Linked DNA regions of Catenuloplanes niger. The protein of the gene in region 2 interacts with the protein of the main gene of each other region in a pairwise test. Links are inferred from orthologs where the notes say so. Each region holds a gene or a part of one and is shown on either strand. Other genes may lie near its edges. The genes, in order: eno and rpe.

Region 1 (3,132 bases), 3.8 Mb from region 2 along the record:
CCGCGATCTCCGGCACGTCGCCGATCGCCTCACGCCGCCTCAGGTAGTCCTCGTGCGCGGCCCGGTAGCGCGCGGCCAGTTCCTCGTCCTCGGCCAGGCGCGCGGACATCTCCTTCATCACCCCGGCCGACTCCAGCCGGCTGATCGCGCTGGTCGCGCGCGGGCAGGTCAGGTAGAAGAGCGTGGGGAACGGCGTGCCGTCCGCGAGCCGGGGCGTGGTCTCCACGACGTCCGGGTTGCCGCACGGGCAGCGGTGCGCGACCGCGCGGGTGCCGCGGGGCGTGCGGCCGAGCTGGGCGGCGACGGCCGCGAGGTCCGCCGGGGTCGCTTCCTCGCGATGCGGCGGGTGGATTTCCTGCGTCACTTATTTATTGGCTTCCTGGATGCTGGACCACAACGTGTCGTACCACTTGTCGGGCGTCTCGGGCGGCGCGGACGGGAGCCCGACCGTGCCCGGGGCGGCACCGGCATCCTGGTTCATCACGATCAGCAGCGTCTCGTCGGGGTGGGCGTAGTAGAAACGATTGCGGACCTGGGTCCGCACGTACTCGTCGTCCTGCCACTTGTCGACCAGCTCGGTGAGCTGCCGGATCCGCTCCCGCTGCTCGGCCTGGGACGCCTCCATCGCGGCGATGTCCGCCTCCTGCGACAGATAGAGCCGCACCGGGTACGTGTACGCGAGCGCGAGCGCGATCAGCACCACGATCAGCACCGCGGCCCGCCCGGTATAGCGCCGGGGCTGGGTGGCGGTGGTGCGCTTCGCGGCGCCGGCCGCCGCCGCGCGCCGGGCGGCCGCGGGACGGCTGGCGGAACGGCCGGCCTCGGTCGGCCGGGGCTCACGGACGATGCTGGCGTCACGGATCGCGGTGCGGGCACCACGCCCGCTCCGGGCGGGCGAACCGGCCCTGCGCGTCGGTCGCGTTCCGTGTCCGCCGCGAGCGGGTCCCTGACCGCCCGGCGATCGCCGTTGCGTCACGACACCCACCCCCCTGCCCCCGCCGTACCCATTCTCACGCTAAGCAACCATGACGGGCGCGAGGGCCGAGAGCAAATCCACGGGATTTTTGATCAGATACTGCAAACCCCTGGCGGATGAGACTCCCGGCCCGAGCGACCTACGTGGGTACTACGTGACTCTGAGTTACTTGGCGGCCTTGTAGCGCGGGAACGCGCCGGCGCCCGCGTACCGCGCGGCGTCCGCCAGCTCCTCCTCGATGCGCAGCAGCTGGTTGTACTTCGCGACGCGCTCGGAACGGGCCGGGGCGCCGGTCTTGATCTGGCCGGAGCCGACCGCGACCGCGAGGTCCGCGATGGTGGTGTCCTCGGTCTCGCCGGAGCGGTGGCTCATCATCGACTTGAAGCCGTTGCGGTGGGCCAGCTCGACCGCGTCGAACGTCTCGGTCAGCGAGCCGATCTGGTTCACCTTCACCAGGAGCGCGTTCGCGGCCTTCTCGGCCACGCCGCGGCCCAGGCGGGTCGGGTTCGTGACGAACAGGTCGTCGCCGACGATCTGGATCTTGTCGCCGAGCGCCGCGGTCATCGCGGTCCAGCCGGCCCAGTCCTCCTCGTTCAGCGGGTCCTCGATGGAGACGATCGGGTACGTCTCGCACAGCTTGGCGTAGTAGTTGATCATTTCGTCGGAGGACTTGGAGCCGCCCTCGAACGTGTACGACCCGTCCTTGTAGAACTCGGTCGCGGCCACGTCCAGCGCCAGCGCGAAGTCGGTGCCGAGCGAGTAGCCCGCCTTCTCGATCGCCTCGGCGATCAGGTCCAGCGCGGCGGCGTTGGTCGGCAGGCTCGGCGCGAAGCCGCCCTCGTCGCCCAGGCCGGTCGCCAGGCCCTTCTTCTTCAGCACGGACTTGAGCGCGTGGTAGACCTCCGCGCCCGAGCGCAGCGCCTCACGGAACGTGGACGCGCCGATCGGGGCGATCATGAACTCCTGGACGTCGACGTTCGAGTCGGCGTGCGCGCCACCGTTCAGGATGTTCATCATCGGCACCGGCAGCAGGTGCGCGTTCGGCCCGCCGAGGTAGCGGAACAGGCTCAGCTCGGCCGAGGCCGCCGCGGCCTTCGCGACCGCCAGCGAGACGCCGAGGATCGCGTTCGCGCCCAGCTCGGACTTGTCCGCCGTACCGTCGATGTCCAGCATCTTCTGGTCGATCAGGCGCTGCTCACTGGCCTCGTAGCCGAGCAGCTGGTCGACGATGCGGTCCTCGATGTTCGCGACCGCCTTCTCGACACCCTTGCCCAGGTACCGGCCGGCGTCGCCGTCACGCAGCTCGAGCGCCTCGAACGCGCCGGTGGAGGCGCCGGACGGGACCGCGGCGCGCGCGATGGTGCCGTCGTCCAGTCCGACCTCGACCTCGACGGTCGGGTTGCCCCGCGAGTCGAGAATCTCCCTGGCGACAATTCCCTCGATGGTGGCCATTTTGTCGTGTCGCTCCTTGAGTTGTGATTACCGGCCCGCGTGGCAGGCGGTGTCTGCCGTCCCGCCGGCGGGACGTGTGAGCCGAACCCCCGATCGCCGCCACCCTGCGGCCGACCACGACGCTGAGCCTATCCAGCCGGGCGGGGGCGCCGCGTGCGAGGCCGGGGAAAACCCTCAGGGTGCCGCGCGGGAGACCGATGGGTGAACGTGAGTTTTCCCTCCCCCGGCATCAACGAGCGGGTCGAGATCACGGTGAAGCGCGGCGGCACGTACCGCTCCCGCGTGGAGGATCTCGACGGCGCGCTCCTCTCCCTGGCCGCGCCGCTCGACCTGCTGGTCACCGACGTGCCCGACCCCGGCATGGAGCTGACGGTCCGCTGGATCGCCGGCGAACGCGGCCGCTACGCCGCGGACGCGGTGATCACCCGCGTCGTGCACGGCCACGTCAGCACGTGGATCGTGGAGATCACCTCCCGCCCGGCGATCGAGCAGAACCGCGAGTACGTCCGCGGTGGCGGCGGCGAGCCGATCGAGCTGACCGTCGGCGAGGACGGTGAACCGCACCGTGGCGAGGTCATCGACGTCAGCGAACGCAGCATCAAGGCGGTCTTCAAGCGCCTGGACATCGCGGAGGGCTCCGAGGTCGCGCTGCGCCTGACGCTCGAGGACGAGCAGATGACGCTGCACGGCAAGGTCTACCGCGT
Region 2 (3,294 bases):
CGAGGTGCACGAGATCTGGCGCGGCTGGCGGCGGGTCGTGGACGCGTACCCGGGCGACCGGACCATGGTCGCGGAGGCCTGGGTGCTCGACTTCGCGCGCCTCGGCCGGTATCTCGCCGCGGACGAGCTGCACACCGCGTTCAACTTCGCGTTCCTGGTCGCGCCGTGGGACGCGGCCGCGTTCCGGACCGCGATCGACGACACGCTGGCCGGTCTCGCCCCGGTCGGCGCGCCCGCGACCTGGGTGCTCTCCAACCACGACGTGATCCGGCACGCGACCCGCTACGGCGGCGGCGCGACCGGCCGGGCCCGGGCCCGCGCGGCCGCGCTGCTGATGCTCGCGCTGCCCGGCGGCGTCTACCTCTACCAGGGCGAGGAACTGGGCCTGGAGGAGGCGACCGACATCCCGGACGAGCTCCGTCAGGACCCGAACTTCATCCGTACGAACGGCGCCGACCGCGGCCGGGACGGCTGCCGGGTGCCGATCCCGTGGTCCGGCGCGGCGCCGCCGTTCGGGTTCTCCCCGGACCCGGCGGCGGGCACGCCGTGGCTGCCCCAGCCGCCGGCCTGGGCCGAGCTGACCGTGGAGGCGCAGCAGTCCGACCCGGACTCGACGCTCACGCTCTACCGGGCCGCGCTGGAGATCCGTCGCGAGCGGCTGGGCGAGGGCGAGCTGGAGTGGCTGTCCGAGCCGGGCGATCCGGTGCTCTGCTTCCGCCGTACCCCCGGGGAACTGATCTGTGTGGTCAACATGGGCGACGAACCGGCCGAGGTCGACCCGCGCGCGACCCCGCTGCTGGCCAGCGCGCCGCTCGGCGCCGGTGGGCTGCTCCCGCCCGGCGCCGCGGCGTGGTTCGCGGACTGATCACCGGTTCGCCGGCGCCACCCGGTCCTCAGTCGTCGGCGAGGCGGGGCGGGAAGCCGCCGGTCGCGATCGGGCCCCAGGAGTCGATCGTGACGCGGATCAGCGACTTGCCCTGGGCGACCATGGCCGCGCGGTACTCGTCCCAGTCCGGGTGCTCGCCGGAGATGCAACGGAAGTAGTCGACCAGCGGCTCCAGCGCGTCCGGCAGGTCCAGCACCTCCGCGGTGCCGTCGACCTGCACCCACGCGCCGTTGAACTCGTCCGACAGGACGCACACCGAGACCAGCGGGTTCCGCCGGGCGTTGGTGGACTTGGCGCGCTCGGGATAGGTGGAGATCACGATGCGGCCCTCGGTGTCGACGCCCATGGTCACCGGCGACGCCTGCGGGCGGCCGTCGGCGCGCGTGGTCATCAGGATCCCGTGGTGCCGCGGCCGGACGAAGTCGAGCAACCCGTCCCGGCCGACCCGGGTGTTCGTGGCGATCGTGCGTGGCATGCAGACATTTCCCCTCGGTACGTGGCTTCGCCGCAACCCTATGCGGCACTGGTGATCGAAAAGCCCGGCGATCGGTAGACTCACTGTCGTGGACGCGCCGTCGATCGTCATCGCCCCCAGCATCCTGGCCGCCGACTTCGCCCGCCTCGCCGATGCGGCGCGCGCGGTCGAGGGAGCGGCGGACTGGTTGCACGTCGACGTGATGGACAACCACTTCGTACCGAACCTGACGATCGGCCTGCCGGTCGTGCAGAGCCTGCGCAAGGCCACGCCGATCCCGTTCGACGTGCACCTCATGATCACCGATCCGGAGCGCTGGGCGCCCGGCTACGCCGAGGCCGGGGCGTACAACGTGACGTTCCACGCCGAGGCCACGGACGACCCGGTGGCGCTGGCCAAGACGCTGCGCGCGGCCGGGTCCAGGGCCGGCCTGGCGATCGACCGGGACACCGACGTCACGCCGTACCTGGAGCTGTTGCCGCACTTCGACACGCTGCTGGTCATGACGATCAAGGCGGGCTTCGGCGGCCAGAAGTTCTTACCGGAGACCCTCGACAAGGTCCGTGCCGTGCGCCGCCACATCGACGCCGGCCACCTGGAGGTCCGCCTCGAGGTGGACGGCGGCATCGCGGCCGACACCGTCGCGGCCGCGGCCGAGGCCGGCGCGGACGCGTTCGTGGCCGGCACCGCCGTCTACGGCGCCGACGACCCCGCCGAGGCGATCCGCAAACTCCGCGCGCTGGCCTCCGCATGAGCGGACCATCGGCTCGGCGCCGGCCGCCCCGCGGCCGCGGCGTGAAGGGCGACCCGGCATGAGCAGCAGCGAGCGCGACGAGTTCGGGCCGGAACCCGGCCGGGACCTGATACTCGTCGTCGACGACGACCGGGACATAGCGCACTTCGTGGCGCTCAACCTGAAGCTCGACGGCTTCGACGTGGTCGTGGCCAACGACGGCAAGCAGGCGCTGGAGGAGATCGACAAGCAGCGCCCGTCGCTGGCCGTGCTCGACCTGATGATGCCGGAGATCGACGGTCTGGAGCTGACCCGCCGGCTGCGGGCGAACCCGATCACCTCGACCCTGCCGATCATCATGCTCACCGCGAAGAGCATGACCATCGACAAGGTCAACGGTCTCAAGGCCGGCGCCGACGACTACATGGTCAAGCCGTTCGACACGTCCGAACTGGTCGCGCGGGTCCGCAACACGCTCAACCGCAACCAGGAGTCCCGCGAGGTCTCGCCGCTGACCGGCCTGCCCGGCAACAGCCGCGTCAAGCGCGAGATCAGCGACCGCATGCGCAGCGGCGCCGACTACGCCGTCGGCTACATCGACATCGACCGGTTCAAGGCCGTCAACGACGTGTACGGCTTCGACCGCGGCGACGCGTTCATCCAGGCCCTGGCGCGCAGCCTGCACCGCGCCGTGGTCCAGGTCGGCCTGCCGCCGGTCTTCCTCGGCCACATCGGCGGCGACGACTTCATCTTCATCTGCCACCCGGAGCAGATCCGCCCGCTCACCCAGGCCATGGTCGTCGACTTCGAGCGCGCGGCCGACGAGCTCTACGACCCGGAGCACGCCCGGCGCGGCTACATCGAGGTCCCGGACCGCCGGGGCGGCAAGCAGCGCGCGGCGCTGGTGACGCTCTCGATCGGCGTCGCCACCACGGGGGAGGGCCGTCGTTTCGACGACCCCCGCATCGTGATGGCGATCGCGTCGGACATGAAGAAGACGGCGAAGAACCAGCCGGGGTCGTACGTCGCCATCGACAAACGGGGCAACGTCCAGGGCGCGTAGCCGGGTCCCGCGCATGCGCGGCGCTGCTGGTCTCCCGGATGACGCGGGTGCCGGGCGACATGTGTGTGCCCCGGGGGGAGGATCGGGCCGGGACTCGATCCACACCGAGGGCGCGGCTCGCCCACGGTGCGCGGCCG

The links.
Region 1: the proteins of rpe (region 2) and eno interact in binary tests that used the Escherichia coli proteins (3 or more experiments, as listed by UniProt). The link is inferred for Catenuloplanes niger from one-to-one orthologs.

Annotation. Positions count from the first base shown.
Region 1 is NZ_JAVDYC010000001.1:3,408,226-3,411,357, forward strand. What follows is about bases 286-3,102. They hold eno (phosphopyruvate hydratase), read right to left. Parts: upstream 2,429-3,102; coding sequence 1,142-2,428; downstream 286-1,141. Other genes in these bases: J2S44_RS14835 (DUF501 domain-containing protein), read right to left, coding at 286-364; J2S44_RS42915 (FtsB family cell division protein), read right to left, coding at 365-976; J2S44_RS14850 (PilZ domain-containing protein), read left to right, coding at 2,636-3,102. In the rest of the region: more of J2S44_RS14835, read right to left, coding at 1-285; more of J2S44_RS14850, read left to right, coding at 3,103-3,132. UniProt on the Escherichia coli protein: Catalyzes the reversible conversion of 2-phosphoglycerate (2-PG) into phosphoenolpyruvate (PEP). It is essential for the degradation of carbohydrates via glycolysis.
Region 2 is NZ_JAVDYC010000001.1:7,201,675-7,204,968, forward strand. Bases 304-3,282 are described here. They hold rpe (ribulose-phosphate 3-epimerase), read left to right. Parts: upstream 304-1,449; coding sequence 1,450-2,115; downstream 2,116-3,282. Other genes in these bases: J2S44_RS31380 (glycoside hydrolase family 13 protein), read left to right, coding at 304-865; J2S44_RS31385 (PPOX class F420-dependent oxidoreductase), read right to left, coding at 894-1,361; J2S44_RS31395 (GGDEF domain-containing response regulator), read left to right, coding at 2,174-3,157. Also shown: more of J2S44_RS31380, read left to right, coding at 1-303. UniProt on the Escherichia coli protein: Catalyzes the reversible epimerization of D-ribulose 5-phosphate to D-xylulose 5-phosphate.